3 regions of the Bacillus sp. AK031 genome follow, and region 2 is predicted to be linked to each of the others. Evidence: riboswitches for the same ligand, from Rfam matches in the RefSeq annotation. Region 2 holds a riboswitch; each other region holds the start of a gene.
The links. Region 2 has a riboswitch for cyclic di-GMP ahead of M1E09_RS01160 (anti-repressor SinI family protein). Riboswitches for the same ligand answer to the same signal wherever they lie in the genome.
Positions count from the first base shown of each region.

Region 1: it holds a riboswitch for cyclic di-GMP, as region 2 does, so the genes downstream of both, M1E09_RS00305 (amidase) here and M1E09_RS01160 (anti-repressor SinI family protein) in region 2, are expected to answer to the same signal.
Region 3: it holds a riboswitch for cyclic di-GMP, as region 2 does, so the genes downstream of both, M1E09_RS18355 (EAL domain-containing protein) here and M1E09_RS01160 (anti-repressor SinI family protein) in region 2, are expected to answer to the same signal.

Region 1 covers NZ_CP096424.1:63,333-73,814, reverse strand. The annotation lists gene M1E09_RS00340 (glycine betaine uptake BCCT transporter) at 1-1,394, shown strand, start outside; gene M1E09_RS00335 (VOC family protein) at 1,521-1,889, shown strand; gene M1E09_RS00330 (YdeI/OmpD-associated family protein) at 1,949-2,629, opposite strand; gene htpX (protease HtpX) at 2,768-3,649, opposite strand; gene M1E09_RS00320 (DUF1836 domain-containing protein) at 3,846-4,607, shown strand; gene M1E09_RS00315 (YitT family protein) at 4,659-5,519, opposite strand; gene M1E09_RS00310 (ATP-binding protein) at 5,738-6,952, opposite strand; gene M1E09_RS00305 (amidase) at 7,072-7,947, opposite strand; cyclic di-GMP riboswitch class I at 7,993-8,082, opposite strand; gene pelG (exopolysaccharide Pel transporter PelG) at 8,161-9,612, opposite strand; gene pelF (GT4 family glycosyltransferase PelF) at 9,572-10,482, opposite strand, start outside.
Region 2 covers NZ_CP096424.1:230,337-240,818, reverse strand. The annotation lists gene M1E09_RS01180 (hypothetical protein) at 1-520, opposite strand, end outside; gene M1E09_RS01175 (class D sortase) at 880-1,479, shown strand; gene M1E09_RS01170 (YwpF family protein) at 1,819-2,259, shown strand; gene M1E09_RS01165 (helix-turn-helix domain-containing protein) at 2,364-2,684, shown strand; gene M1E09_RS01160 (anti-repressor SinI family protein) at 2,715-2,843, opposite strand; cyclic di-GMP riboswitch class I at 2,880-2,973, opposite strand; gene M1E09_RS01155 (helix-turn-helix domain-containing protein) at 3,575-3,904, shown strand; gene M1E09_RS01150 (hypothetical protein) at 3,942-4,325, opposite strand; gene M1E09_RS01145 (hypothetical protein) at 4,481-4,804, opposite strand; gene fabZ (3-hydroxyacyl-ACP dehydratase FabZ) at 5,056-5,490, opposite strand; gene M1E09_RS01135 (DNA-directed RNA polymerase subunit beta) at 5,601-5,885, opposite strand; gene M1E09_RS01130 (flagellar hook-basal body protein) at 5,900-6,733, opposite strand; gene M1E09_RS01125 (flagellar hook-basal body protein) at 6,754-7,593, opposite strand; gene mreB (rod shape-determining protein MreB) at 7,700-8,701, opposite strand; gene spoIIID (sporulation transcriptional regulator SpoIIID) at 9,296-9,559, opposite strand; gene M1E09_RS01110 (hypothetical protein) at 9,598-9,732, shown strand; gene M1E09_RS01105 (hypothetical protein) at 9,923-10,117, opposite strand; gene M1E09_RS01100 (peptidoglycan DD-metalloendopeptidase family protein) at 10,416-10,482, opposite strand, start outside.
Region 3 covers NZ_CP096424.1:3,581,367-3,591,848, forward strand. The annotation lists gene M1E09_RS18335 (histidine kinase) at 1-270, opposite strand, end outside; gene M1E09_RS18340 (fatty acid desaturase) at 439-1,461, opposite strand; gene M1E09_RS18345 (NAD-dependent succinate-semialdehyde dehydrogenase) at 1,866-3,284, shown strand; gene M1E09_RS18350 (sensor domain-containing diguanylate cyclase) at 3,395-4,339, opposite strand; gene M1E09_RS18355 (EAL domain-containing protein) at 4,355-5,116, opposite strand; cyclic di-GMP riboswitch class I at 5,240-5,324, opposite strand; gene M1E09_RS18360 (DUF2161 domain-containing phosphodiesterase) at 5,407-6,147, opposite strand; gene M1E09_RS18365 (hypothetical protein) at 6,431-6,595, shown strand; gene M1E09_RS18370 (toast rack family protein) at 6,650-7,384, opposite strand; gene M1E09_RS18375 (threonine aldolase family protein) at 8,121-9,212, opposite strand; gene M1E09_RS18380 (alpha/beta hydrolase) at 9,299-10,240, opposite strand; gene M1E09_RS18385 (SAM-dependent methyltransferase) at 10,415-10,482, opposite strand, start outside.

The sequences.
Region 1 (10,482 bases), 170 kb from region 2:
CAGAAGTTACCGGCCGTATATTAAGTGATTTTGGCTGGTTTTATTTGCTGCTTGTTATCGCCATTCTTCTTTTCTGTGTTTTCTTGATGTTCTCACGTTTCGGCAATATAAAACTGGGAAAGAAGGATGACGAGCCGGAGTTCAGCAAATCTTCCTGGTTTGCGATGCTCTTTAGTGCCGGGATGGGGATCGGACTTGTCTTTTGGACGACCGCTGAACCGATTTCGCACGCTTTTATCAGCAGTCCTTTACATGAAGAAGGGACGAATGCCGCTGTTAAGGATTCCTTAAAGTACTCCTTTTTCCACTGGGGTATCCATGCTTGGGCAGTCTATGCACTAGTCGGGCTTGTATTGGCCTATTTCAAGTTCAACCGGGGAGCTCCCGGCCTGATCAGTGCCACACTGACGCCTCTGTTTGGAGAAAAATTAATGGGCGGCGCACTTGGCAAGACTGTTGATGTACTGGCTGTATTCGCAACCGTAATCGGTGTTGCGGCTACGCTTGGATTCGGTTCTGCCCAGATCACCGGCGGACTTTCCTTTTTGTTCGGAGTGCCGGACAGTTTCACTGTACAGTTGATTGTGCTCGCTGTGGCTACGGTTCTCTTTATCTGGTCAGCCTGGTCGGGAATCGGCAAAGGAATCAAATACTTAAGTAATATCAATATGGGATTGGCCATTTTACTGCTTGTCCTGCTGTTTATTGCAGGACCGACAATGTACATCCTTAATATGTTTACCCACACACTCGGCAGCTACATCTCAGACTTTTTTGATATGAGTTTGAGGCTGGCTCCTTTGAGCGAAGAAAATCGGGGCTGGATCAATGGCTGGACCATTTTCTATTGGGCATGGTGGATTTCCTGGGCGCCGTTCGTCGGAATTTTCATTGCCCGTATCTCAAAAGGGCGGACAGTGAAAGAGTTCTTATTCGGCGTGCTTCTGCTGCCTTCCCTTGTATGCTTTATCTTCTTTGCGGTATTTGGTGTTTCCGCATTGAGGCTGGAACAGCTTGGAACAGCGATCATTTCAGAATTCTCATTGGCAACATCGACATTTGGAGTGCTTGCTGAATATCCACTCGGCACATTCATGTCTATCCTGACGATTGTCGTCATTGCGATTTTCTTTATTACTTCTGCGGATTCAGCCACTTTCGTACTGGGAATGTTGAGTACAAACGGTACGCTTAATCCAAGCAACAGAGTGAAAATCACTTGGGGACTCATCCAGTCAGCGATAGCAGCAGTCGTAGTGTATTTTGGCGGTACACAAGGACTCCAGAATATGCTGATCATCGCTGCACTTCCATTTGCCGTCGTTATGATTTTAATGGGCTTTGCTTTCTTCAAAGCCATACAGTCAGAAGCCCGTTCTCTACGTAAAAAGTAAAGAAAACAAGGAGTATCCAATCGAAGCGCTGTCCCGCTTAAGGGGCAGTGCTTTTTTTTATGTTAAAAAGTATAATGTAGTTGTCTGAAAATTAAATCAAGAGAAATGATAGAAAAGGGGATTACTATGAAAATACAAAAGGTCGGACAAATCGGAATACCAGTAAAAGATATTGAGAGAGCAAGACAGTTTTATCAAGAACAACTGGGCTTATCCCTTTTGTTTCACACAGACAGCATGGCCTTCTTTGAATGTAATGGCATGCGCCTGATGCTGACACTGCCCGAGAAAGAGGAGTTTGCTGCCGCCAGCTCTGTCATTTATTTTGAGGCAGGCGATATTAAAGCTGCCTATGAAGACCTCTATCAAAAGGGGATATCATTTATCGATGAACCTCATGTGGTTGCTAAAATGGGGGCCGTCGAAACCTGGATGGCATTTTTCAAAGACTCCGAGGATAACATTCATGCATTGATGAGTGAAGAAGAAGCATAAAACAAAGAGGCCGGTACCGTTCTCATCTTATCATAGATGGACCAATACCGGCCCTCAGCTTATTTCTTTTCTCTTCTGTACAAATCCATTGATTTATATCCTTCTGCCAAAACTTCCTCCATTTGCTGCAGGCGTTTTTCCTGTGTGTCTCTTCGTTTTGCACTGTAAACATAGCGGGCCCAATCCTTCTGATAACCCGGGGTCAGTTCATTATAAATATTCAGCACGGAAGCATTGTTTTTTAAGTGGTTTTTTATATCTTCAATATTCTCGATATAATCATCGACACACTGGCTGTTTTTTGAAGATGAAGCTTTCTTCTTCAAAGGCTGCGCTTTCATCCCTACTACGGTGAAAACCTCATTGAGACTTACCATCCGGGAGAACTTCAGATTGCTGCCATGGACAAATCCTTGCTCATTATAGTGTTTCTCGTTATAAATACTGTCACGCTCTATGTATTGTTCATATTCTGTGTTGTTTTTCTTTGGATAGGCAAAGTATAAGTACCCGTTGTCTTTCACCAGCTTCTTGTCCACAGCCAGCTTCAAATACTCTTGAAACTCTTCAAGGCTGAAAATGAAGACAAAGATCAGGTCGTATGGCTGCTCCTTGAGTTCTTCATCATAGTCGGATCCTTCAAAGTCACTAACATTTCCGGGAATGTTGAGAATGGCTTTTGCCGGGAACTTCTTGAAATTTAACTTTTCAATGATACTTTTCTGCGAGTTTGCGTTCATATTATGGCTCCTTTTCTCTCAATTCTTGACCAGTCCATAAAATTTATTCCTTCAGTTGCCATTATAATCTAAATATTCACTCTAATAAATGGAGAAGTAAAAAAGGATACCGGATGCACCGGTATCCTGGTATTTATTTTATCTGCCTTCTAAACGGTTAATACGGTCATCCAGGTCAGGGTGAGTGGAGAACAATGCAGACTTTCTCCGTCCGCTGATTTTCAATGTCGCTACAGATGTGTCCCTTTCCTCTGTTACACGGTTAGTGTAGGCTTTCAACATACGCAGCGCATGAACCATCTTGTCCCTGCCTGCCAGATCCGCTCCACCTTTATCCGCATGGAACTCTCTGTAACGGGAGAAGGCAAAGACGACAATGCTTCCCAGTATCGAGAAGATAATCTGGAAGACAATCACAGCAATGAAGTGAACAATCGGCGCCATATCTTCTTTCACGAAGCGGGATGCGATCCAGGCAGCAATCCTTGCCAGGAATACAACAAACGTGTTCACTACCCCTTGAAGCAGGGTCATTGTCACCATATCACCATTGGCAATATGCGCAATTTCATGGGCAATAACGCCTTCTACTGCGTCATCATCCATTTCACGCAGCAACCCTGAGGAAACAGCAACCAAAGAACGTTTCTTTGAAGGACCGGTTGCAAATGCGTTGACTTCAGGGGAATCATAGATACCGACTTCCGGCATATGCATTAAACCAGCGGCTTTGGACAGACGGTGGACTTTTTCAACTACCTCTTGTTCCATAGCAGACATAGGCTTGTTTGGATCAATCACACGGACATTCATCATTTTTTTAGCAATCCAGCGGGACATAGCGAGTGAAATGAATGATCCCGAGAAACCAATGATTGCACTGAAGACCAGTAAAGCTCCTAAATCAATGTTGCCTTGCGCATTAATATAATTACCTGCCCCTGTAACAGAGAAGATAATACTAATCGTCAATAATACGAGAATATTCGTCAACAGAAAATACAGAATACGTTTTCCCATTATTTCTCCCTCTCTTTTTCAAGTTCAAATGAACTCGTAATTGAACTTAATTATAAATTATAATCAAAGGTAATTCAATCCTATTGTGCCATTACCATTAAAATACCAGAACTGCGGGAGAGGATTGACGGGGATTGGCGGAACAATTACGATAATAGAAGAAAACAGGAGATTCGGAAGGGAGAGAGGTGATTACATGGAAGCCTTTACACTAACCAGAAAGAACATGGCCGATTTGCTCTATTCATTATATGAATCGACAGACCCTACACCTTTAATGGTATTGCAGGATGCCTGGGCAGCGGTCCATAAGAAAGAAGTGGAGAGCGGCAAAACATTAAAAGCCTTCATTTCGACTGAAATGCCTTCTATCTTTGATAAATTATTCAGGATGGAAAAAGGAGAGTTTGGTTTTTCCATTAATGAAATCGTCTCTCTGGGAAATCAAATTGAATTTACGAACCTTTCTCCAAGCACCGTACAAAACTGGGTGAAGCGGGATGTTAAAGAATTGATCGGGACCCCGCAGCTCGGCAGGAAGTATACCATTGACCAAGCAGCCATTTTATTTATCGTAGAAGATTTGAAAGCCTCGCTGGACTTTGAATCGATCCGCAAGATTTTGACGCTTGTTTTCAACAACCCTGAGGATCGTACCGACGATGTCATTAACCCGGTCATACTCTATTCTGCCTATGCATCTGTTTTTGATAAAATCCACCACCATACATCACTGCAGGCCGGAATAAAGGAACATACACCCATGAACTTGTTTATCGAACGGTTCATTAAAGAAGAATGCCAGGCACTGGTGGCATCTTTAGAAGGAATCAGTGCTGAAGATCGCGATATCGTACTGAATGTCCTGATTGTATCGGCACTCACCGTACAATCTGCCTATTACCAATCCATTGCAAAAAGGTACATGAATGCAGCGCTCTTTTTGACCGGATTGTAAAAACAAAGTGACGGTCATGCTTCACTTTACAAGCAAGACCGTCCCATCGGTTTAATGAATATCCCTTTTCTTAAATCTGCCTCCGCGCACCTCATTGATATCTGCCACTGCCAGGAAAGCGGTCGGGTCCAGCTCTTCTACGATGGCTTTTAATTTTGCTTCTTCCAACCTGGTCACAATACAAAAAATGACTCGTTTATCCTCTCCGGAATAGCCGCCTTCACCCTTCAGATAGGTAACCCCTCGTCCAAGGCGGGCCAGGATGGCATCCCCGAGTTCCTGGTCTTTATCACTGATGATCCATGCCGATTTCGATTCATCGAAGCCATCAATCACGATATCAATGGTCTTGAAGGCAATGACATAGGCAAGGATAGAATACATCGCCCGATCCCAGCCAAGGACGAATCCCCCCCACGCAAAAATGAACACGTTGAAAAACATGATGAATTCACCAACCGAGAAAGGAAACTTCTTATTCAACAGGATGGCAAGAATCTCGCTCCCATCCAAAGCGCCGCCATACCTGATGACCATTCCCACTCCGGCACCCAGCACGATACCGCCAAACACAGTCGCCAGAAGCATGTCCTGTGTAAAAGCTGCCACATGATGGAGAAAGCTGGTGGCAACAGATAACACGGCAATTCCCAAAACAGTCGAGATTGCAAAAGTTTTTCCGATCTGTTTGTATCCTAAAAAGAAGAAAGGGATGTTCAACAGAAAGATAAATACCCCAAGTTTAATGCCTGTCAACTTATATAGAAGGATTGAGATACCGACAATTCCGCCATCCATTATCAAGTTGGGCACAAGAAAGACTTCAATTCCCAAAGCCATCAAAATGGCACCCAGCAAGATGAAGAACGTGCGCTTGATCACTTTTCTGGTACCCAGCTTCCCGTGATGCAGTTCTTTATGAATCTGCTGTTTGATCGACTCTTCACTCAAGTTGCTCCTCACCTCTTTATTCCATATTGTCGGACTTGTCCCTTTACCCCACCATATGTCGAAATTCATTAATATAGAACTGGAGGAAGAGAGGATAGTTTCACGTGAAACATTTTAAGAGGTTCCAATAATAAAAAAGGTTCTTCTGTCTTAGAAATCAAGAATCAGAAGAACCTTCTCTATGCCTCACTGAAAGGAAAGCGAATGGTGACTGTTGTTCCTTTTCCTTTTGAACTGGCGAAGTGGATGGTGCCATTATATTTTTCTGTAATATTGAAGCAAATCATGAGGCCGAGTCCTGTTCCTTTACTCTTTAATGAATAAAAAGGAGTGCCCAGCGAATTTACTTCCTCCTCGGACATTCCGCAGCCCCTGTCCGTTACTTGAATTTCGACTTTATCATTTATCCTTTCCGCTTTAACAAGTATGGATGCCCCCTGCGGAGAAGCCTCGATGGCATTTTTAATAAGGTTTATAAATAGCTGTTTCAGCTCAATGGAATTCGCCCGGACAAAACAATGTGATTCCACCTGCAGATCGATATGATTGTCGTGCAGCAAGCCGTATGTTTTCAAGAGCTCTGTCACATCATTTAGGATGCCCTTGATTTCCACACAGTCCTGGGCTAATTCTTTATTCGGTTTGCTTAAGGTTAGAAATTGCGAAATGACCTGTTCCGCGGTATCCAGTTCATCAATCATTAAATTGAAATTCTTTTTATGGCTCTGGGTAAACGTTTCATCAGCTGAGTAGAATTGCAGAAACCCTTTTACTACAGTAAGGGGATTTCTGATCTCATGGGCGACTGCAGCTGCCAGCTGTCCGGTCGTCTTTAACCTTTCAGAGTTTTGAAGCTGTTCAAAGTACATACGCTGTCTTTCCATCCGAATATCAGATAAATAGAATATAAAATATATTATTATCTGGCTGCCGATAATATTAATGACATTGCCGGTGATATCCATATAGATGTAATCATAGAATTGTCCTTTATCAACAAGCACTATATAAAAAATCGATGCCGACAGTAACAGAGAATTTAATAGCATGGTAAAGTAGAAAAGCCTTTTATCAAAAAACAGAATCGACAGTGCGGGAATAAAGCAGATGAATATGAACGTGGACCAGGTTTCAGGGTATAAATAAAAAAGCATATAAAAATACGCGGAAGCTACAAGAATGATGAGGACTTTTAGTTTGCCGGTTTCAAAAAGGGGATAAAGCAGCAGGCATAAAGATAACGAGAGCACAAGGCCTGTATGTAAAAGATACCCAGTATTGTAAAGATCCATTCTGGAATTGACCACAAATAACCCTGCTGCCATCAGCACGATTATCAGGAAAACAACTCCATAATATAACTTTTTATGAGAAAGTGCCCCGAACTCCTTCATCCATTTCACCGTCCTTACTGCATTGGATACCTGTAACTATCTTACAATAGAATCTATTGATCAAAAAGGGTTATTTCCAACTAAAAGAAGATACCCTGCTATAGGTATCTTCCGAATTCTTAAGGCTTCATCGTCATCCAGCTTCCCACATGGTGGATGGCTGTTCCGTTAAAACCCTGTACATCTTCATAATAAGCTTCGACACTTCCAAGCTCGGTTTGCATATATGATTCTCCCTCTTCGAAAAAGGAGATATTGTTCCCTTCGTCTGTCTTTCCGGTTTCCACCCCTGCAACCAATGATTTAGAATACTTACCTGCCCACTCAACTTCATTCCTGACAAGGTCTATGATCAATGAGCCGCTATCCCGGTAAGCCATAATCGTAACGCTATCGGTCGAGCTGATCACCCACTCGGCCAGCAAGCCTTTACCATATATATTGTTATAGGAGATCTCATCAAACCAGAACGGCATGTCCACTTCTAGAGGGAGGCTTAAATGGTCTGCGCTGTTTTTGGCTCTTACCAGCAGCGCTTGATAGGATTTCACTGTCGCTCCCCGCTTTGTGTTCCAGCGGGTGTATAGATAAGGTTCCACATCAAGGTGGACACCAGAGAATTTTTGCTGTGATGAAGAGCCGTTTTGGTAGATTGCCAGCCAATCCATCAGGCGGTCCTGGTTGATATACCCTTTTGGCGCAACCCAATCAGGAGCTCCGTCCAAAGCATAGATCTTCATGCCTGCAGATGATGCTTTTTCGATGAAACTGCGGTATACCGAGGGTGCAATATCCCTGTCGATTTGCACATATACCTTGTTAAGCCCTTTGCTCTCTAGAAAGTCCAGCGTACCCGCTTCATCTTTGACAATCATCCATGGATTCCAGAGCCAGGTTGCCCGGTCTTGTTCTGATACTGCATCCACATGAAAACCTGCCCCTCCAGGTAGTAAAAAACTGAACAATAATACTACAGCCATTATCCATTTTTTCAACGGATTTCTCCTCCATTCTGCAAGCCGAGGCACACAGAACGGGCACCTGGCAACCTGACAACCATACACTGCAAGCAGCGTTTAGGCTCATGGCTTTGCGTCCTTCCCTTTCGGAGAAGTTTGCCTTTTTCAGATTATTTTGCTCTTATTATAGCTTTTTCATAATCGAGCGTCTATAAATTTTTTTTTGCTGAAATCTCTTAAAATGCTGCTTTATTCTTTTCCTCCCCTTACCCCTCCATTGAAGTAGTTCAATTTTTCCGCCAGTTTATCCATCGATCCTCTCTCTTCCCTGATTACCAGCGGCTGCCGGCAATATGTGTAGTAGTCTATATTCTTCTTATAGTAGGCAAGCCTCCACAGAGCTGCCAGCACCCCGATGAAGCCGCCTGCAAAACAAGGGATGCCAAGATTCCCTTCCACTATCACCATGACAGCCATTGTGGACAAGGTGACCGCCATATAGCAGGCCATAATGAAAAGAGCCCCTTTTCGATCATCAAAGTAGAGCAAGATCTGCATGACAATAAACATAATGATGAAAAAGCAGTTTCCAATGACCAAAATAGAAAACGTATCGGTTTGAGCGGATGAAAGGGGGATTGCCGTTATTCCCAAGATGATCGCCAATATGGTGAAAATCATTTGTACCTGCATAATATTGGAGAGCTCCCGGAACAGAACGAAAAACATTTTCTTCTTTGTTTCGTTAATTTCCCTCAGGCTGTGAGGCCCCATTATTTTGGCGAAGAAACGTTTATATACCTTATAAAAGTTCGTTTCCATAGAAACCACAAACAAAACCATTGCCGGAATGATGGTTAGATACGCATAGAAGATCGGAACATCATAGAAAGGGGCCATGACAAAGGTACCACCTACTTTAACTTGCCAATTACTCCCCCAGACTATGAAGATATGCCCGAATAATCCTGCCACATAAAACAAACCATTAAGAAATAGTGAAGGATATTTTTTAAAGTAGAGAAGAAAATGGAAGTAGTTCGTGTTGGTCTTTGGAAACCGTATCCTAATACTCCTGACCATAAATAGAATAATGACCAGGAAGCCTGCCCCCATGCAGCCAAGAAGATGTGCGGCTGTTAGATTATCCATAGCCAAGGAGATTGCGGACATGGCTATGATTGCAAGGACTGCACCGCTTAAGTAGCCTTTTACAATCACCATATATTTTTTGACTGCGGATAAATAGATACTGAGAGTATTGATGATCAATAATTCAATGAAGAATAAATAGGAGACTGTTTTAAACAACATACCCAAAGGGGAAAGGGAATAAAAAATAAAGGCCAATACTCCCCCTGCCAGCAAGGTGATTGCTAAAATTCCATATAGAGAGGACCTGATATTTATTTCTTCATTTGTGTAAATTTGGTCAGCGACATATCTTGTCAACACCAAGATAAATCCGCCGGAAATCAACTGTGAAAATATAAAACCATACAAGGTCCCCGCTAATACAAGCTCTCTTTCGATGAACGGTGATCCTGCCTCTCTTAAAAGGTACTGTGCCGCAATCAATTGAAGAATACACACGATCATCGGCCCGGAAATGATCAGTGTAGAATGCGCATACATGCGCAGCCCATTAAAAAATGACCTCTTATTCATCAGCTTCTGCAGTTGAAATCCTATTCCCGCCATGAGAATCCCCCCTTTCACCATAAATTGCTTTATAATGCTCTACAAACTTCTTCATGGAAAAGTGGGCCTCCACCCTTTTTCGGCCGTTCTCCCCCATTTCTTCACGTTTATCAGGATTAAGCCCAAGCTCTATCATCGCTTTGGCCAATTCAGAATAATCCATGACAGGGACGATATGCCCTGCCGGCCCAAAGCCATCCTCCATGCCGAACAGGATTTCTTTACAGCCGCCTACGTCTGTGCAAACAAATGGCTTTCCACTTGCCAGCCCCTCCAATAAAACAAGCGGCTGTCCTTCACTGATGCTTGAAAGCACGAGAAAATCCATTTGTCCCATGAAATCCCTTACATCGACAGTGCCTGTAAAAATGACATCATGGAGGTTCATCAATTTAATCAGCTTGAGACATTCCTCATAGTACTCGGGCTCTTCATCATACGGTCCGAAAATATACAGCTTTGCATGGGGGATTGTTTTCTTGACAACATTGAAGCCCCGGATCATTGTTTTTATATCCTTTATCGGCACAACCCTTACAAAAGCACCGATATGAAGAGTATCTTTGTCTTCCGGCAGCTTTCCAGGGAGATCCTTAAACCGGGCAACTGTTACACCATTGGGAACAATCGCGATTTTTTCTTCAGGACAGCCAATTTCCATCTGGATCTCCTTATTCTTGCCAAACAGGGTGATGACCTGGTCGGAGTTGTGATAGGCAGACTTGGATAAACTGTAAAAGTACTGTATCCACAAGTCCTTAAAGTGGCCATTTATCAAATCTGTTTTAATAATTTCTTCTTCTCGCTCTCTTGTATAAATTCCATGTTCTGTTAAGAGGAAAGGTTTATTGTATCTGTATTTGCTATAGG
Region 2 (10,482 bases):
TCCAAGTTAATGTAACTGAGTTGCTGGTATGATTCTCTTTTAGATTTGAGATTTTTTTCTTTTCAGAGCAATTGGCACTTGTATGATCATCACAGTCATCCTTGTTATGACCTGGGTTGTCGGGATCTGTTCCCTCTCCAGTATCTTGATCTGAAGTATCTGGACCATTTCCTATTCCTGAATTATCATGCTTGTTGCTTAACTCTTCACAATACTTTTTCCAAAATTCACTATCTTCTTCTGCTTCAGCACAATAATCTGCTGCGGCTGAAATTGTTCCTGAAATACTCTCAACATCATTAAAGTAAGCTCCAGTATCACTAGTGAAATATGTAGCAGCAAACATCCCAAGGTACCAAATTGCAATCACCTGAGCAAAAACACTTAACCCCTTGTTTTTCCTTCTAAACTTCCTGAATCGAGAGTATCTAATGGTTCTCCCTCCCTCGTCCGTCCTTTTTAGTGAACGCTTTGCTTTATGTAAGGTTTTAAGAACGAAGTTGGTGAAATGTTTTTTCATAACCCTCAACTTCCTTTAACTATTAAGTTTTGTTCGCTGTTTTGTTCTCTTTAGCGAACTATTAATGTGAGTATAGGACATTTATATTAGTTTGAAAAACCCGAAATTCGGTCGTTTTTTCGTTAAAAAGAACATTAAACATGAATTTTCTGGAAATATCTCAAGTTTTCTTACTATTTTGTAATTTATAATGAACTTTATGTGTTTTATTAAGAACAAGTAGCCTGTAAATCACCTGAAACCCTTGATTTCAATAGGTTTAGATTTTATAGATGAATATAAAAGAAAAAGAAATACACAATAATTCTTTTTTATGTGAAAATAAAATTAGATATTTTCCACTATTAGGAGGTATTAACTTGTTTAATAAACTACTAAGATTTCTAAGTATCGCCATGCTGGTCGGCGGTATCAGCTTAATTGGCTATGCGGGATACCAACTATACTCACAAAAACAACACCAAGACAAGGCTCTCCAGGAAGCCAAAGCACAAGTTCTTCCTAAAGAACAACCTGACAGTGAGAATGAAAAAGAACCTTCTATAAGTAGTTACTCATTCGAACAAGGAGATGTCCTCGGTATCCTCGACATTCCCGCCCTCGATCGAGAACTTCCCATTATAGAAGGAACAGATGAAGAGGAACTGGAAAAAGGAGTCGGCCACTATTCTTCAACAAAGCTGCCGAACCAGCAGGACCGTATTTTTCTCGCCGGCCACCGGGACACCGTTTTTAAAAAGATGGGGGATTTAAAAGAAGGCGACCTTCTTCATATAGAAATGGAGAGCGGAAAGTTCACATATGAAATTTACGAGATGTTCATCGTAAAGGAAGATGATATGTCAGTAGTCCAGACTACATCGCCAGACGAGATCCTGACTTTATCAACCTGTTATCCATTCGAATATTTATCAAGCACCGAAGAGCGCTACATCATCAACGCAAAACGCGTAGAGTAGCGCCTGCTGCTAATCAATGTTTTTACTATCCATTCTCATTTTGAAGAGCACGAATATTATTTCTTCATAGTGTGCGCTGAGAATGATCGTCGTGGTAACAGATTATTATTATATTCCCACGACGTTGATTGGAGCGGAAGGCACTCGACTCCTGGGGGATTAGCGGGACAGGTGAGACCCCACAGGCAAAGCCGAGGAGGCTCACCGCCCGCCCCCAGGAAAGCGAGTGCCTGGAGCGGAAATCAACACCTCTGTTTGAAAGAGATATAATTGCCCTATTATGTTTTGAATCTTCAATATGTTATAATTTGTACAAACTATTGAGATGGAGGATCGTTCATGAAAACCTTTAAAGTAATCACACTTCAAGTTGTTGAAAACGATGATCTTAAGGATATTGAAATAGTGGACGGTTTAATTATTAATAAAGAAGATGAAAAAGGCACCTGGCTGATCGAGGGTTGCATGAAGAAGGAGTATTATGACTTTTTCCGTGATGCCCAGCAGGAAGAGGATGATTTGGAAGTTCAGGTAGTCATTTCCCATCCGGATAATGATCCGGCGGCGTTCATGACAAGGATCAGCTGCATTAAGTCAATGGATTTTAACTTAAGCATTCTGTTTGAAGGTAAATTGAAGAAGCAGCGGAATGAGTATGCGGAGCTCCTGCTTGATGATCTTGTTGAAAAAGGATTCCAGGGAACTGGCTTGGTTCAGGAATTTAAAGATAAGATGAAATCTAAACCGAGGCTTGCTGTTGCTTCCAAAACCAGCAACTGAACTTTTTTAGACAAAAAATGACAAATTCCACTAAAGTCTGTATTTACTTTGTGGTATAATAGCAGTAAGGTTAGGATGATTATGCGTACAGGATGTGAACGGTAATGATCGGGGAACGAGTGAAGAAGCTTAGACAAGAGAGAAAGATGTCGATGACGGAGCTGGCTGAGAAAGCCGGAGTTGCGAAATCTTATTTGAGTTCGATTGAAAGAAACTTACAGAAGAATCCATCGGTTCAATTTTTGGAGAAGATCTCTTCAGCGTTGAATGTTCCGGTTGATTCTTTGCTATATGACACGGTGGAAGACAAGCATATTGATTCAGACTGGGTCAGCATTGTTGAACAGGCGATGGATTCCGGTATCAGCAAAGAGCAGTTCCGTGAGTTCATTGAATTTAATAAATGGAAACTGAATCAAAAATAAAAGCCGTTCCCTTCGCCGGGAACAGCTTTTTTATTTTACAAGTACTTTTCGTTCTTCTCTATTCGTATGTAGGTATTCTAGGATTTCATCTTTGGTGACCCCTACTGACATTGCTTCCTTGATCAAGTTAATCCATTCCAAATCTAATTCTTTTTCCACCACTGTAAAATCTCCTCCTAAAATACTCTTAGTATTTCAGGCAATCCAGCCATCATAGCAAAATCGATTATCCTGCCTTAGATCTGTGACTTTGCGTCCTCACCTTTCAATGAGTTTGCCTTTGTCTGACTATCCCGTTGGCTAACCAGTTATTTAACTATAACCATTATACTAATAAGAGAAACCTATTTTGTGTAAAAATTTGCTGTGATGGGCAACTTTTATCCTATAAATTTTTACAATTTCTGCTAAACCGCGTTAATTTTCAGTAAATTAAAATAATTTAGAGTGATTTTTGTCGAACGATCGTTGTTCTACATGGGAATGTTTTACTGTAAGCCTTTAGTTTTTTTTCGAGAGGGACAACCTTCTGGTTAATTTGAATGAAACTTGATGCATCGAAAAATGGAGAAGCTGTGAGGTCATTTCCGCAAGATGGACATATCCATTCTCCCATTTCTGTAGAGCTGAATGAGGATCGGCTGCAGCGCTGGCAATTCTTCTTATACATGGTTCCACCCCTTTCGTTCGTTATATCGATCTGATAGTCCTAGTATAAAGGATATAACTTCCAACACTAAATACTGAATTCTTTCATTTATTCTTAATAAAGAACACTTTTCTAAGAATCCCTTCTGTTTACTGAATCTTTCTTAAATATGCTAATTTTATAAAAAACATTTAGTTCGTTATAATGAATAATAAAACTTTTTGAAGAAGGTGTTCAGACTATGGTTGGTGAAAAAATAAAACTACTCAGAGAACGGAAAGGAATCACCATAAACGAGTTAGCCTTTACTGCCGATATATCGAAATCTTATATTAGTTCCATTGAGAGGGGGCTGCAAAAAAATCCCTCGATAAATGTGCTCGAAAAGATTGCTCATGCATTGGGTGTGCCTCTAGATATGATTATATTAGACGAATCAGAAAATATGCAGGTAGAGGATGATTGGATTCACTTATTAAAGGATGCGATTCAGCAGGGCCTGACTAAAGAAGAATTTATTCATTTCACAACACTTATGGAGATAAAAAGGAGGAATTTGCGTGCTGAATAGAAATAGAACTTGAAACCATGGTTTCAAGTTCTTCCTATTAGCTCATTTGTTGTTTAAGAATATTTAAAACATACCTGGCTTCCGCTTTGCAGGAATAAGGGTAGTCTGTATTCAACTGCTTTTGCAATTCTTCAATTTCTTCGATTTGCTGCTCAGATGGTTTCTCCGAAAGGATTTTTTCTATGATTTCATTAATCTTTTTTGCCAGATCTTCATGAAATGCCGGGTCATTTTTTTCCTGGTCTGATAATTGCTTATACCAAGATGCATTATTGGTAATATACTCTCGCCAAGTTCTTGCAAATTCAGCCAAGTCGAATTTATCTTCGTTCCAATGTATTTCTTCCATATAACTTTCAAATGCGGTCGTGATTGAACGGGAAATGCTTATCTTCATTCCCTGTGGCAAATTTTTAATCATTCAGGCGAAGTACCTCCTAATATAAAATGCTCTCCAATATACTTACTATATCACATTAAGCTCTCTTAGAGTTATTGAGAGAAAACAATCACTACTGAAAATGTTGGAAATCCTCTCAAAAAAAAAGAACCGGAATTCCGGTTCTCTTTGCAGTGTTACTGATTATTATTGTTTTCTTCGTCATCAGTCAACTCATCTTCAAGCTCATCAACTGGTCCTTCACCGTTTTCATTGCCCATGTCGCCATTTTCGTTATCGTCAATGTTTCCATTGTCGTCTTCAGTGATATTACCTTCACCGTCGTTTGTATCCATATCCATGTCCATATCTCCGTTATCTTCTCCCATGTCTGTATCAGGAGCTTCTTCTTCCATCGGAGCCTCATCTTCCGGAGGCGGCTCCTGGTTGGCGTTACAACCTGCAAGTAGCATTGCGGAAAGTGCTGATCCACCAAGGATGGCTAATAGCTTTTTATTCATTGTGTATGACTCCTTTCAATTCAAGAAATTTTGAGACCTATCTCTCTGGTCTTTTGATAGCATTCCCCATTTTTTTGGGAACTTGCATGCAAATTCATAAATTTTAATCCTTTAACGCGCTAAGAGGGACAGTCCCTCTTAGCGCGTTAAAACGTTAATGTGCAATAGGGGACTGTCCCTCTTAGTGTGGTAACGCGTTGCTGCATTGAAAAGGCCCAGCTGGTTTGACAGCTGGGCCTTTTGTTTGTTATTTATTCTTGTTTTTCTCCGAGCGCGAACATCATTTCGGTTTCGCAGGCTACTTCTCCATCTACTGTTGCGATGGCTTTTCCTTTGCCGATGGCACCGCGGAAGCGCACCATTTCGACTTCAAGGCGAAGCTGGTCGCCTGGTTTTACCTGGCGTTTGAAACGGCAGTTGTCGATTCCTGTGAAGAATGCCAGGCGTCCGCGGTTTTCTTCCTTTTTCAGCATAGCCACTGCTCCTACTTGAGCAAGAGCTTCAACGATCAAAACTCCAGGCATTACTGGATAGTTTGGAAAATGGCCGTTAAAGAATTCTTCATTAGCTGTCACATTTTTGATTCCAACCGCTTTTTTTCCTTCTTCGATTTCAACGATCTTGTCGACAAGCAGGAATGGGTAACGATGTGGGATGATTTCTTTAATCTGGGTAATATCAAGCATTGTATTGCCTCCTATTATTTACGTTTATGTATTGTCTTCTTCTATACATTCTACCTGAATTTCTCTTTTATAAACAGCAAAACCGGCCTTCTTATTGAAGACCGGAAATATTATGAATCCTTCAACACTATATCAATGATATGCTGCCAGGTTGCTTTCTCCAATACATCCATTGGTTTGCCGTCCCCGATGATGCCGTAGCCGACCATGGCTCCTCCAATGAGACTTCCGGCAAGAAGGATGACAAAAAGAAGGACGCGCAGCCAGATTGGAAGCAGACGGATCCGCACCCATCTGCCTGGCTTTTCCTCAGCTGTATTTTTCTTTTTATCCTTTTTTTCAGCTTTGATTTCTTCTCTTGTTTTTCCTTCTTGCAGAATCTCTTTTTCAGTCATTGTCTTAACTCCTTTTAACGGATTCCGTTTACAAGCCCCATCATTTGGTCTGCCATCGAAATGGAGCGGCTTTGAAATTGATAAGCTCTTTGGACGTTCAGCATGTCCGTCATTTCTTTTCCTATATCGACATTGGATGCTTCAAGGGTGCTTTGGGCAAGTCCAATATTGTTTCTGAGACCACCATTTAAGTTGGTCAATATATCGCCTTCGTTAACACCAAGCCCCTCATAATCATTTGGAAGACCCAAGAGGTTCTGGCCGATTTGCTGCATAAACTGTGGTTTTTCAATGGATACGACACCAAGATTAAAAGGGATGCCTGCAATGGTCAATTGCCCGCTGTCTTTAAGCACAATATCTTCACTCTTCATATTCTCACCAAAGGTAATGAAGTTATCATTCTCATCGAGCACAGGGTGACCCTGTCCATTGACCAGCATCATTTCACCATTTCCAATCGGATTGGCGTAGAAGGCGCCGTCACGGGTATAACGGACATCTGCACCTTCTTCACCTTGAACCAGTACCTTGAAGAATTGATTGCTGCTGGTAAGGGCAAAATCAAGATTGCGACCCGTTGTCTTCAGTGCACCTTGCTTCAAGTTGATTTCAGATTGCGAAAGCCTTGCTCCCGTTCCCTGGCGGATGCCGTTCGGAGTCAACCGGCCATTGTTATCGGTATCACCTTTATGGTTGCTGACTTGCTGGAAAAGCAGTTCTGAAAACATCGCTTCTCTGCGTTTGTAACCGTTGGTGTCGCTGTTAGCGAGATTGTGCCCGATCGTATCCATTTGTTTCTGCAGCTGATTCAGTGTATTGGTTGCGTTAATCATCGTTCGGTTCATCGGTCAGTCTCCCTTTCTGACTAGCCATTCACACGGCCGATTTCATTTACTGCTTTTTCCAAGCTTCGGTCATATGCCTGCAGGACCTTCTGGTTTGCTTCAAATGTCCTGTATGCTGCCATCATGTCCGTCATTGTCCTGGCTGTATCTACATTCGAGCGTTCAATAGAGCCCTGCTGCATACTGAACGTTGCATCACTGTTATATGCATCAGGAAGAGGTTCGTTATCTTCTGTGACGAAAAGCCCGTCCCCTTGCTTTACAAGCAAGTTGGCGTTCTCTGCAAAACCAACTCCAAGCCTTGCTGTTTCAACGCCGTCAACAAGCACACGGCCTTCACCGGTTATTGCAAAGTCATCTTTCGGCAGCTGGATTGTCTGGCCGTTTTGATCAAGAACATACATCCCACTTGCTGAAGTCAGATAGCCTTGTCCATCAAGAGTAAAGTTACCATTCCTTGTATAACGGGGAGTCCCATCCCCTCCTTGAAGGGCAAAGAACACTCCACCGCGAAGGCCTGTTTCCGGATCGACAGGGATATTGCCGTCTACAAGCGCAACATCTGTCTTCCTTTCCGTTTCCTGAAGATCACCTTGTAAAAATGCCGGCATCGTTTCCTGCATATATACACCTGTGTTTAATGCTCCTACACGCTGGGACATAGGGAGTGTAAGTCCGTTTTCAGTCGGAATATTTTGTTGGCCATTCATCGCCAGCATCATTTCCGGAAAAGCTTTCATGGACGTTCGGTCCGCTTTATATCCCGGAGTATTGGCGTTAGACAGGTTATTTGACAGCATTTCGGTTTTCCGCTGCTGTGAAAGCATTCCGGAAGCAACCGTATAAAATCCGCGCAGCATAGTTTACACCTCTTTTTTTACGTACAATCATTCTTCTTTCATTATATCGGAACATTTCTGGGAATGTTATGGCTTTACTGGTATTTTTAATTGGTGTTTATTGGATTCAGCTGATTTTTCTTCTGCTGATTTTATCGATGTTTTCAAGCATGATGCCTGTTCCGATTGCTACACAGTCCATAGGATTTTCTGCGACAAGGACAGGTACTTTAAGCTCTTCAGCGAGAAGCTGGTCGATTCCGTGGAGTAATGCTCCTCCGCCTGTAAGGATTACGCCTCTGTCGATGATGTCTGCTGACAACTCTGGCGGTGTTCTTTCAAGGACGTTTTTCGCAGCCTGCACGATGACAGCTACCGATTCACGGAGAGCCCCTTCGATTTCAGCTGATTTTACAGTGATTGTTCTTGGAAGTCCTGATACCATGTCACGGCCGCGGATTTCCATCGACTCGTCACGGGATCCTGGGAATACCGTTCCAATATTGATTTTAATATCTTCTGCTGTACGGTCTCCGATCAGCAGCTTGTACTCTTTTTTAATATAGCTAAGGATTTCAGCGTCGAATTTGTCACCGGCCATTTTAATGGAAGAAGCCGTTACAATGTCTCCCATTGACAGAACCGCAACGTCCGTTGTTCCGCCTCCGATGTCTACAACCATATTTCCATAAGGCTGGAAGATATCCATTCCGGCACCAATTGCCGCGACTTTTGGTTCTTCTTCAAGGTAAACTTTTTTCCCGCCGCTTTTTTCAGCCGCTTCCCTGATTGCCTTTTGTTCAACACTTGTGATGTTTGTAGGGCAGCAGATCAGAATGCGAGGCTTGGAAAGGAACCCTTTTACATTCAATTTGTTGATGAAGTGTTTTAACATTGCTTCCGTTACATCAAAGTCAGCAATTACGCCGTCTTTTAACGGACGCATTGCAGCGATATTGCCAGGCGTTCTCCCGACCATGCGCCTTGCCTCTTCACCGACTGCAAGGACTTTATTGTTGGTACGGTCAATCGCCACGACAGAAGGTTCATTAAGGACGATTCCCTTTCCTTTTACATGTATCAGTACATTCGCCGTTCCTAGGTCAATTCCAATATCTTTCGCAAACATCTGTTTCCGTTCTCCCTTCTTCTTTTCAACGCGTTCATTTATTTGTTGCATTATATTTTCAAGATGTATCGTTGTGGGTTTTATTGTTAAAATTTCAGCAGTGAAGGAAAACTTCACCTAATTTATTATTTTACCATATAGGTGTCGAAAAAAGATACTAATTGTCTAAAAAATGTCAAGAAAAACAGTTTAACAATTCATTACGTTTGGGTATGTAAAATGACTGCTTTTTTGCAGGTGTTGCAAATGGCGGGTTTGCGGAGATGAACTAAATTGTGATTGATCAGCTTGAAAGCTAGCTTGTAGAGAAGAAATATGCAGTTTCTGACTAGGAATAACATCAAATAAAGTTTGACTTTGATATAAGGATATTACAATGGATTGAAGCGGAAGGTGCGCGACCTCCTGCGGGACTAGCGGGACAGGTGAGACCCCGCAGGCAAAGCCGAGGAGGCTCACCGCCCGCCCCGCGGAGTCGCGCACCTGGAGCGGAAATCAGCACCACATTTATAAAAAATGTTTTAAACACCCATTTACCCAGGCAGAACAACAAAAAGTACCAGGTATCATATACATCTTGATACCTGGTACTTTTTAATTGATCTCAAGCTCATCTTTTTTGTACTTCTTCTTGGTTGCTTCGCCCCCGCGGAGATGGCGGATTGATTTATGATAATCGAGGATATCTTTTACTTCATTTGCTAATTCGGGATTGATTTCAGGCAATCGTTCTGTCAGGTCTTTATGGACTGTACTTTTCGATACGCCAAACTCTTTCGCGATGACGCGAACGGTTTTCTTTGTCTCCACGATATATTTCCCAATCTTTACTGTTCTCTCTTTGATGTAATCGTGCACACCACTCTACCTCCCTAAATTGGATGGAGAAGTGTGAAATGAGACTCGTTCTAGCTATTATACTGGATAACCGCAATTGCTGCTTTATTTGCGGCAGAAAGCTTTATTTATTGCTTGTCGGCTTTCTGGCACTACAAGATATGAACATGACGATGGCATATTACGCTGTCTGAAATAACGACTCTTCACCTCAAACACTCTCTTTTTTGTCAGGTTTGTATCATTTTATTAAGCATGGTCAAGATATATGCACGAAAAAGTGAATAAGGACAAGTGTTTAGTCGATATTTTCTGAATTCTTCCGGTGAGACTCTCTATTCATTATTTTGCGGGGAAATGGCGTGGGACGTATAATGCCATTTATCACTGAAGCAGATCATGGAAACTAAATACCAAATCTATGATACCGACAAGCGGGGATGGCAGCAGAAACAGCTGAACGATACCATATACGCAAATCGAAACCAATGGAATGACAAGAAAGAAGGCCTTTTTCTTTTTTAAGGCCATGATGAGACATATCCCTGTGACTACAATAAAACATAAATATAAGAGCATCTTTTTTCCTCCTTACAGTTGAAAATGTCCTTTTTATAAATTATCAGAAAATTAAGGTGTATGTTCTATCATACCAGCACGGCTTCCCTGGTCAATCACTTTTCATAGACAAGAACCGGGATTTCAGAGTTATCAGGATAGACTGTTATTTTTTCAGGATACTTTTAGCAGGTCTAAAAATCGCTTGCCTTGAGTTAAAATATTTTCTTTTAATAATATTGAAGAAGTCGAATTTCCCCGGAAATTTTTTTAACTCAAAAAGGGCCGTCCAAATTTGGACAACCCTTCGTTTATTTTTTTATTCGTTTTCTGAACTGTTATCTTCTTCAGTTCCTTCTTCAGAACCCTGGTCTGCGCTGTCCTCA
Region 3 (10,482 bases), 950 kb from region 2:
GAAGAAGGCAAAATACACATAGCTGAACAGTGATGTGGAAGCTGTTGAAATCCCAATCAGGATAAACGTCCATAAATAAACCGGCCACCCTTTTGAGAAGAAAGCGATTTGATAGAAGACAAAGAACAGGATGGTCAAAATCGTTCCGCTTATCATCACGATCATCGAGGAAGACTGGAATATAAAATAAAATGGCAGTATGTATAAAATGATCCATATATATGGGGAAACCCCGCTGTTGCGTTGAAAATCAAGATATCTTTTCAGCATTGCAGAACCTCTTCTTTTGCGACTTTTTGTCTGGCAGCTGGTTGCAGTACATGTAATAAACCAGCTATTGTGATCTTGGAAACTATATTACTTTCATCTTATCTTCTTTTACATCATTTTTCCATAAAGAATACGATCCAACCGGAGAGTTGGATCGCAGAAGTAAGCTTAATCTGTGACGGTTACATTTTCTACTTTTGAAACAGACTTAATATCTTTAAAACGGACAAACCTCTTTTTTTCCTCATCCCAAAGCCTGAACCTGAGCGATCTTAAGCTCGTAGCAAGGGTGATAGTCGGAACATGCTGCAACGGCTCATTACTGCGGTGGGCATCCTCCAACTTATAATTCGGTACTCTCGGTGCCAAATGATGTACATGATGAAAACCGATATTTCCTGTAAACCATTGAAGGATTTTCGGGAGCTTGTAGAATGAACTTCCTTCTACAGCAGCGAGTACAAAATCCCACTCCTTATTTTCTTCAAAATAGGAATCTTCAAATGTATGCTGAACATAAAATAACCATATGCCCATAATGCCGGCAATATAGAAGATGGTTCCATGTACGAGCAGGAATGCCTGCCAGCCGGCACTATAGCAAAGTACCGCAACGATGGCGGCAATGGCAATATTCGTGATATATGTATTGATCCGTTCTTTCTTGCGTGCTCCCTTACGGTTGAAACGATTTGTGATCAAAAATACGTAAATAGGGCCTAACCCGAACATTACAAGCGGATTGCGGTAAAGGCGGTAAGAGACTTTTTTCAAGAATGGTGCGCTCTTGTATTCATCGACCGTCATCATCCAGATATCACCGGTTCCGCGTTTATCCAGGTTTGAACTCGTCGCATGGTGGACGGAATGCTCATGCTGCCATTGATAAAACGGAAACAGTGTAATGACGCCAGTGATGGTGCCTATTAGTTGATTTGCCTTGCGATTTTTGAAAAATGAGTAGTGACAGCAATCATGAAAGATGATGAAAATCCGTGTAAGCAGACCTGCCCCTACTATTCCTGCAGCAAGGGTCAGCAGGTATGAAACAGAAAGGCTTAAATAAGCAAGAATCCATACTGAAATGAACAGAGCTAATGTTGTTACCAGCTGGAAAACACTTTTAGCCGTCTCCGAACCCTCAAACGGAGACACCTGCTTTCTTAATAAATTCGTCTTTTGTTTTGTCATTTACTTTTAGTTCCTTTCCTCTTTTTCTGTTGATGTTGTAAAAAGAAATAATAAAAATAATGGCAGATACATCTGTCATGACAAAATATGACAAGTGCCATGGGTGATGGAAAACACTGGATAAATAAGCCTTTAAAGGAGAATTTAACTTGATTCCCCTTTAGCATGAGCAAAAAATTGAAGCATTATTTCATTTTTTCAAAAGACTTTTTGGTGACTGTCATTACCCGGAATTTGTCGACTGCAGCAGCCAACTCCCACCCCCACAACCAAAGATTCATATACCCCGGTTGCCCCTGCATTAAAACGTTCTGGTTTAAATGCAGGGCTGATTTCTGTTATCAGTGTTTTTTAAATTGATATAATGAACTCAGATAAAGAAAATCTATTTCAGGAGGGCTATTATGGAAAAATACTCTATGAGAATCAACGGAGAAGATGTCGGACATGATCTCCCGGAAATTGAAGTGGCCAACCCGGCTGACTCCAAGATCATTGCTACTATTCCTAACGGTGGGAAAAGACAAGCGGAAATGGCCGTCGGTGCTGCCCATGAAGCCTTTCTTGACTGGTCTCAATATTCTGCCTATGAAAGAAGTGAGCTTCTGTTCAAATGGCACAAACTGATTGACGAAAATAAAGAGGATCTTGCCAGGACCATGACAATGGAACAGGGAAAACCATTAAAAGAAGCAATGGGCGAAATTCAATACGCCAATGGCTTCATCTCCTGGTATGCCGAAGAAGGTAAACGGGTGTACGGCGAGACGATCCCGGCCACTCAGCGGAATAAACGCCTGTTTGTCCAAAAGCAGCCTGTGGGAGTTGTGGCTGTCATTACTCCCTGGAATTTCCCGGCTGCCATGATTACCAGAAAAGTAGCGCCCGCTCTCGCTACCGGATGCACCGTGGTCATCAAACCGGCTGAACAGACACCTCTTACGGCATTAAAGCTGGCATTGCTGGCAGAAAAAGCCGGAATACCAAAAGGGGTCATTAACGTTGTCACAGGAGATGCAAAAGAAATTGGTGAAACATGGCTTGCCGATACACGGGTTCGCAAGCTTACGTTCACAGGTTCGACGCAGGTCGGCAAACTCTTGATGAGAGGTGCAGCAGAAACGGTTAAGAAAGTCTCCCTGGAGCTTGGCGGGCACGCCCCGGTGATTGTGATGGACGATTGTGATATAGAGAAGGCAGTAAGTGGTGTCATCGCAGCTAAATTCAGAAATGCCGGGCAGACATGTGTCTGCTCCAACCGGATTTATGTTCACGAGTCGATTGAAAAAGAATTCACTGAAAAACTCGTTGAGAGAGTTAAAGAACTGAAAGTCGGCAACGGACTGGAAGACGGTGTGGACATCGGCCCTCTTATTGATGAACGTGCTGTAGAAAAAGTGAAAAGCCATGTTGATGATGCGGTGAGCTCAGGGGCATCTATCGAATATGGCGGCAATACTGACAATGGACTTTACTTTGAGCCTACGATTCTCTCCAATATAAAAGACGATATGCTCTGCATGAGGGAAGAAACCTTTGGACCGCTGGCACCCATCACTTCTTTCACTTCACAAGAAGAAGTCGTGCAGCGTGCCAACGATTCCATATATGGCCTGGCAGCCTACGTTTTCACAGAAAACATCACAAAAGGAATTCAAATTTGTGAAGCTCTGCAGTATGGGATCGTCGGTTTGAATGATGGCTTGCCTTCGACCCCGCAGGCCCCATTCGGAGGATTCAAGCAAAGCGGGCTCGGCCGGGAAGGCGGACATCACGGCATTGAAGAATACCTGGAAGTGAAATATATTTCGTTAGGATTATAAGAATACAAAAAGATGGCCGTGAACATTTCCGGCCATCTTTTTTGATCTTCTATTCTTCTGGATGTGAGCGCATGATACTTAATCCGCCTATTATACCAGGCACCTTTCAATCAGGAATGCACTCTCTTTTTCTTCCTTTTTTCCTCGTACATATGCTTATCGGCTGATGTGTACAACTCATTCATTTTGCCGATGGAACTTGAACTGGAGGCAAAACCGATGGAGATCATGATTTTGATCGTCCTGCTGAAGCGGTTATAACTCGCTATTTTTTGCAGGATGATTTTCTTTACTTCTTCAGGAGAGTGCTGGTTTGTATCTTTTATCAGCACAGCAAATTCATCGCCGCCGATTCTGGAAATGATGAGATTGTCATTTTGAAGTGACCTGAAAATTTTGCTCGTTTCTTTGATTAATTCATCGCCGGTTTTATGTCCATGATAATCATTATAGTATTTCAGTTCATCCAGGTCACAAAGTAGAATTGCGGCCGGCATATCTTCTTTTTCATTCAGATGATCGGCTTCTTTTTCAAAAAAGCCACGGTTATATAAGCCAGACAAACTGTCATGGTGAGCCTTATACATCAATTCTTCCTGCAGCCGCATCTTCTCATCGATATTGCGGATAACCCCCTGGATCGCTATCATTTCACCGTTCTTATAAATCGGGGTGGCATACTCTTCGAAATACTTATAACTGCCTTCTGCATCTCTCCACCTTTGGATGATTGGGTCGCTGTAGTCAAGCTGTCCGGACATTTTATTGCTGACAACTTCCATGTCATCGGGATGCAGGAGTTCAAGTGAATGCCGGGCATCCTTCATCAGCCTTTTCAAGACCCCCGTCCCCAAGATGCTGTCAATGGAAGGACTCATATAACTGAACTTCAGGACAGGCTTTGTTTCGCAATAATAAATGATATCCTTTGACCGTTCGACAAGCTGAAAAATTCTTTTTTCGTTTTCCCTTGCACTGGAGTTTTTGATATAATCATAGCTTTTCAGAAGTAAAATACCCGCCGCAACCCCGGCCGTTAATGTCCATGCATCCATAGACAACCTCCTTGCCTACAAGTTATATGAAGTGATAACATTTCTAAATTTCTTTTCGCAGTCTTCTAATTTCTCCGGCTTGCCCAGCAAATATCCCTGTCCCATCTCAATACCAATTTCCCTTGCTGTATGGAGGTCGGGCTCTGTTTCAATCCCCTCAAGGATAAATCGAGTTTCATCTTTTGCAAAATCAAGAATCGCTTTTAGAAGATCCTGCTTTTTAGGATGTACCGATAAGTCTTTTGAGAAATACCGGTCAAATTTAATGATTTGCGGTTGGAGCTCCAGAACCATTTTCAATGACGAGTTCCCTTTTCCCAAGTCATCCATCGCAATCAGGAAGCCCCTTGATTTCAAGTCATGCAGTACCTTCCTGAACTGTACAAAATCATCATTTTGTTCTGCTTCATTTATTTCGAGAACGACCTTTTCAGGGGGAAGATCCACTCTTTCAAGAAGATTCTCTAAAAACTTTATGAAAAAAGGGTGCTTAATGGTCGAAGGAAATAGATTGACAGACAGGTAAGGAAAGCTCTTGTTGTTGAGGGAAAAGAATTCATTAAACACGTTAATCGACCTTTTGATGGCAGCAGTATCAAGTTCATAAAGAATGCCGTATTTCTTGGCATGGCAAAATACCAGTTCCGGATTAGAATCAAAGTCGCATCGAAAGAGACTCTCATAACCGATAATGCTGTTGTTATTCAGATTATAGACAGGCTGAAAGACATTCCAAAATTTTTCTTCAGTGATGATATCAGATAATGTTAATCCCATGGTGTGAAAAAAACTCCTAATCAGATAGTTTGATGTTTGTCCGCCGCTTGAAGGGGTGGTGAAGTTTTTACAGACAAAAAAAGACCATTCCTCTTCCGGAACAGTCTTTTAGACATGTGAAAATCCGGCAGCTGGCTGGCATCGTCTTCAGACTTTAGCCCCTTTAGCTTTGCGTCGCCACCTTTCGATGGGTTTGCCTTTATCAAATTTTTTTGAAATTATTTACAAACTAATTATATAGGTATTTAGTCCTTGGCGCAATATAACTTAGAAGAATATTTAAACTATTTTTACGGACTGATTTCCTGTTGTCTGCTTTCCATTTCCCTTAAGTAATGCTCCTTTAGTTCAGGAAACTCCTTTAAGTCCCGCTTTCCTTTTTCAGAAATCTCATAAATGCCCCGGTCAATACGCTCAAACCACTTATAAAAATTTTTACTTAAGATCGACTGTGTTTTATTGCCGGTTCCAAGTTTGACAAGTTCCCTCGGACGTAAAGGCCCGCACTCGCCAAGATAACTTGCAATCTGGATACAATTTTCTTTATAAGCCGTCATGATTTTCGTTTTATTGCTCCCGCCCACATTGTAATCAGCACTCCTGCCTTCAATCTCTGCCAGCAGAGCTTTTCTCTTCCGGCTTCCTCCCCTTTTGCTTTTCATCATATCAAAGGGTTCTGGATGGTGGATAAATTGAAGTTTTGGCGTTTTCGTCGTAAACGAGACGGTGATCAAACCTAATTCGAGCCGTCTCACAAGATGGCAGGTGTCTTTCCATCGTCGTGATCTCATATTTTTCGGCCGCGGGATTGCTATATAAACCAGGTCTGACAGCCTTTGGCGTTTGGCCGCCTGAATCAGCAGGTCGACAGTCAAATTGAGCTTGAGCTCCACAATAACGAGATCATCCTCTTTGAGAGCCGTCAAATCACAATCATTCACTTCACCATTGACTTTATAGCCTTCCTTCGTGAAATGTTTTTGTATCGGCTTATACAAGTCGACTTCCAATATCTTTTTCTTTTCACTCATGATAAAAACCTTCCCAAATAAAACTAATCAAACGTTTGATTAATACTTTTATCCTTATTATATCATCAAAAGCTGAAGCGCCTTGATTAATCCCGACAGACAAATAACTCGAGTGGCCGGGTACATTCCGGCGGTGTAAGGAGCTTCGGGAGCTGGAGCTGGACGCCAGGCAAAATTCCTTTTGGAAAGCCCCCTTGTAAGCAATAATCTAATTTAAGGAATCGTTGTTTCGTTTTGGAGAGATAATAATTTCAATGAGAATTTGAATGAGGAGGATGTTTGAATGTTTAGCTTTAATAATCATAACGTCATGGACAGGCTTCTAAAAAGTACAATATTATCTACTATACTGAGCATGGTCGGAATTACATTAACCATTTATCATCATTATAAAGTGACGTCGTTATTAATTTCAATTTTACATCAGAAGAACACACCCGGTGAATAGTCTTTGCACTAAAGAGAAAAAGCGTCCTGGAATTCGCTCCCTGGGCGCTTTTCGCTATTCGGTTCTGAAGTTCACTTCACCGACGCCTGTATCAACTTTTACTGTAATAATGATATCTGCAGATTCATAGGCATCATTGACATAGGTATTATTTCCTTTGGAAGTAAATCCCTCAAAATTGGACTTTCCAATGCCTTCTTGAGACTGGATTTTGACTCCGGTCCCTTTTGGTAAAATGACAGTCGTCTCGCCAACACCTGTATTGATATCGACATCAAAACTTTCTTTCCACTCACCGCTAAGATCCACCTCGACATCACCCACTCCTGCATCCACTCTCAGGTCCTTAAGCTGCATGCCGCTTAAATCCAGATTTGTATCTGATGCCCCTGATGTGACGTGCAGGTCAATCGGCAGCTCTTCTGAAAGCTGAAGGTCCCAGCCATTTTTCATATTGCCGAACCCTACGCTTACATTAATATTCTTTTTTTGCTTGATAACGACTTCACCTTTATCGCCGTTGAGATCATAATCCACCTCAGGCTTCAAATCATCATTATTATATTCAATTTCCCCTGTAACCCATTCAACTGCACCGCCGGATACGTTCATCTCCCCTGCACCCAGCTGAAGATCAACTTTCAATTCTTTCGCAGAATCTTTTTCTACCTTTATTTGGTGTTCTTCCACATCACCCTTGCCAAATGTTACAGATTCCAAGGCGTTGCAGCCTGTTGCTATCACTAGTACTGAACTAAGTAAGACACCAGCCAATAATTGTTTTTTCATTTTAGTTCCTCCCAATCACTCTGTTTATACTTTAATCTTATACAAAAGAATGAATTGGTAAAACGCACCACAGAATTAAAGTGAGCTACGTCTTAAGGAGTAGTTCGTGCAGGTATAATAATGAGTCGCCCGTTAGCTTGAAATTTGGGGTGCAGGGGTGTCAGGGGCACATGGATTGAACTCTCACAATCCAGATGTCCCTGGACTGGTTCTAAAGACATTTAGGTTTGAATTTTTATATCTATATGTTCCTTAACCGCTTCTAAAGACATTTAGGTTTGAATTCTTAAATCTATATGTCCCTTAACCGCTTCTAGGGACATCTAGGTTTGAATTTTTATATCTATATGTCCCTTAACTGCTTCTAAAGACATCTAGTTTTGAATTCTTAAATCTATATGTCCCTTAACCGCTTCTAGGGACATCTAGGTTTGAATTTTTATATCTAAATGTCCCTTAACCGCTTCTAGGGACATTTAGGTTTGAATTTTTATATCTATATGTCCCTTAACCGCTTCTAGGGACATTTAGGTTTGAATTTTTATATCTATATGTCCCCTAACTGCTTCTAGGGACATCTAGTTTTGAATTTTTATATCTATATGTCCCTTAACCGCTTCTAAACACATTTAATCTGCCGCTCTAAAATCTATATGTCCCTAGACAGCATGCAAAGATTGAATTCCATCTGTTGAATACAAAAAAGGGAGCAGCATATGCGCCGCTCTCTCATCCATTATATCCCCTTCAAACTCTCATTCAGCATATTGAAAGCTTCTGTCAGCTTTTCTTTTGGGATATTGCCATACAGGTCCCCAAGGCTGACCTCATAATAACATGTATCCTCTCCTGTTTCCCTCAGATAGCCGCTTAAGCCGACACCAGTTTTTTCATATAGATCCACCAGCAGGGGCTCCAGTTTTTCTTTTCCAACTGCATAGTGAACATGAAACATGTTGGAAACAGGTTCTTCGGGCAGGGTCGAGACATTTTCACAGCTATTATAAAAGCTTGCAAGTTCTTTCGCATTTTCATAGTACTGACCCATTTTTTCCGCCCTGCGGTCAAAATAATAATCGGCACTGATGATATATGGATAAAGGCTGATCAAGTCACCGCCATGCCGTCTTTTCCATACTTTTGACTGCTTCATGAAGTCTTCATCGCCTGCAAGGATGGCTCCGGCGACTCCGCCAATTCCTTTGTAAAGGGATATGTACACACTGTCAAACAGCTCGCAAACCTCTGCTGCAGTTTTCTCATAATAAGGCAGGACTTCCAAGAGCCTCGCTCCGTCCAAGTGCAGGCGGATCCCCTGCTCCCTGCAGTGCTCAGAAATCGCCTTCAGTGTTTCGAAATCAGGAAGCTGCCCGCCGATTTCGCGCTGGGGCAATTCCAAAAGGATGGCTGCAACTTCTTCTTTCATGTTTTTTACATCAATAAGCGAGATGACACTATCTTCATCTGCCAGCAGAACCGTTTCAATCCCATGAAGCTCTTTAATTCCATCTTCTTCATGGATTTCCAGGTGGGAAAGTGGATGGTAAGCCACCTTCTTCAAGCCCTTTTCATCACACCAGATTCTTAAAGCAATTTGCTGTGCCATCGTACCGCTCGGAAAAAAGACGGCAGCTTCCTTCCCCAGCAGCTTCGCCATCTTAACCTGAAAGTCTTCAATGACTTTTCCACCACCATAAATATCACTGTCCGTATCAGGAGATACCTGTTCAAACGCCTCTTTCAGCACCCCGATATTTCTGTCACCATGTCCACCGGTTTTGTAGGACGTTTCTTTAAATGCCTCAACCAATGATTTGTTTCCGCTCATCTTTTCCACTCCTTATGGTGACAGGCACTCCCCGGTTTAGGTCGAATCGTTTTCGACAAATTCCGGGGTGTGCCAGTCACGCCAAGTTATTTTAGAAATGCTTTCAGCCGCTTTTGATACTCTTCTTCTGCCACAGTATAGGCTTCTGTATGTCCAGCACCCGGTACAATCCATAGTTGCTTTTCCCCTGAGGCTGCTTCATAAAGCTCATCCGCCATTTCTGCCGGGACTAACTCATCTTGATCTCCGTGGATGATGAACAACGGCAGTTTGTTCTTCTTCACCTGTTCAACAGCAGAGGCTTCTGCAAAAGTGTAGCCTGCACGTGCTTTGGTAACCGCACTGGTGATTTCCATTAGTGGGAACGGCGGAAGGTGATATAAATATTTTAATTGATGAGCCAGTTCTTCTTCCACAGAAGTATAACCGCTGTCTGCAATGATTCCTTTCACTTCTGGCGGAAGGTTTTCCCCGCTCGTCATAAGCACAGTCGCCGCTCCCATCGAGAAACCATGAAGGTAGATGTCTTCTTCTCCATATTCATTGATTAATAGATTCACCCATTTCTGGTAGTCCTTTCTGTCATCCCAGCCATAGCCGATATATTCGCCTTCACTGTCGCCGTGCCCCCTTGCATCCGGCTTCAGGACATCATATCCTTGCTCGTAATAAAACTTGGTTATGCCCGGCATCTGTTCATTATTCCCTTTATATCCGTGAGCCAGAATAACCGCCTTCCCTTGAGGGTCTTCCTGTTTCAACAAAGCGGCACTTAACGTCAATCCGTCATGGGATTCGATCTCGACCGTTTCAAAGGTCTGCTCCTCCGTCCACTTCAGCACTTCTTCCAATTTAGCCTGCTCTTCCTCATCGACCATGGCGCTCGCTTCCTCGGTGCCCCCATATAAGTCGACCGCCTCATGGCTGCGATTAATGGCTACATTATAAAAATAATTGCCTGCTCCGATAAACAAGATTACAGCCACACCGACTGCGATGCTTCCCCACTTCAAACTCTTTTTCATCATCAAACTCCTTATGAATCAATTAATCTACTTGAAAAATATAAGCTCTATAGAAATTAAATTACTCTCTATCCTGAAAATTTTTAATGTTTCACAAAATAATCAGGCTAATCTCCTCAACTCTAAAAACTACAGAGGAACACACTCTACATTATTACTTGGAATAGTAAATAGAATCTACCTTTCAATTTGAGGATGAACTCCTCTCAATGTATAAATAAGAATTTTTTCATAAACATTTCCAG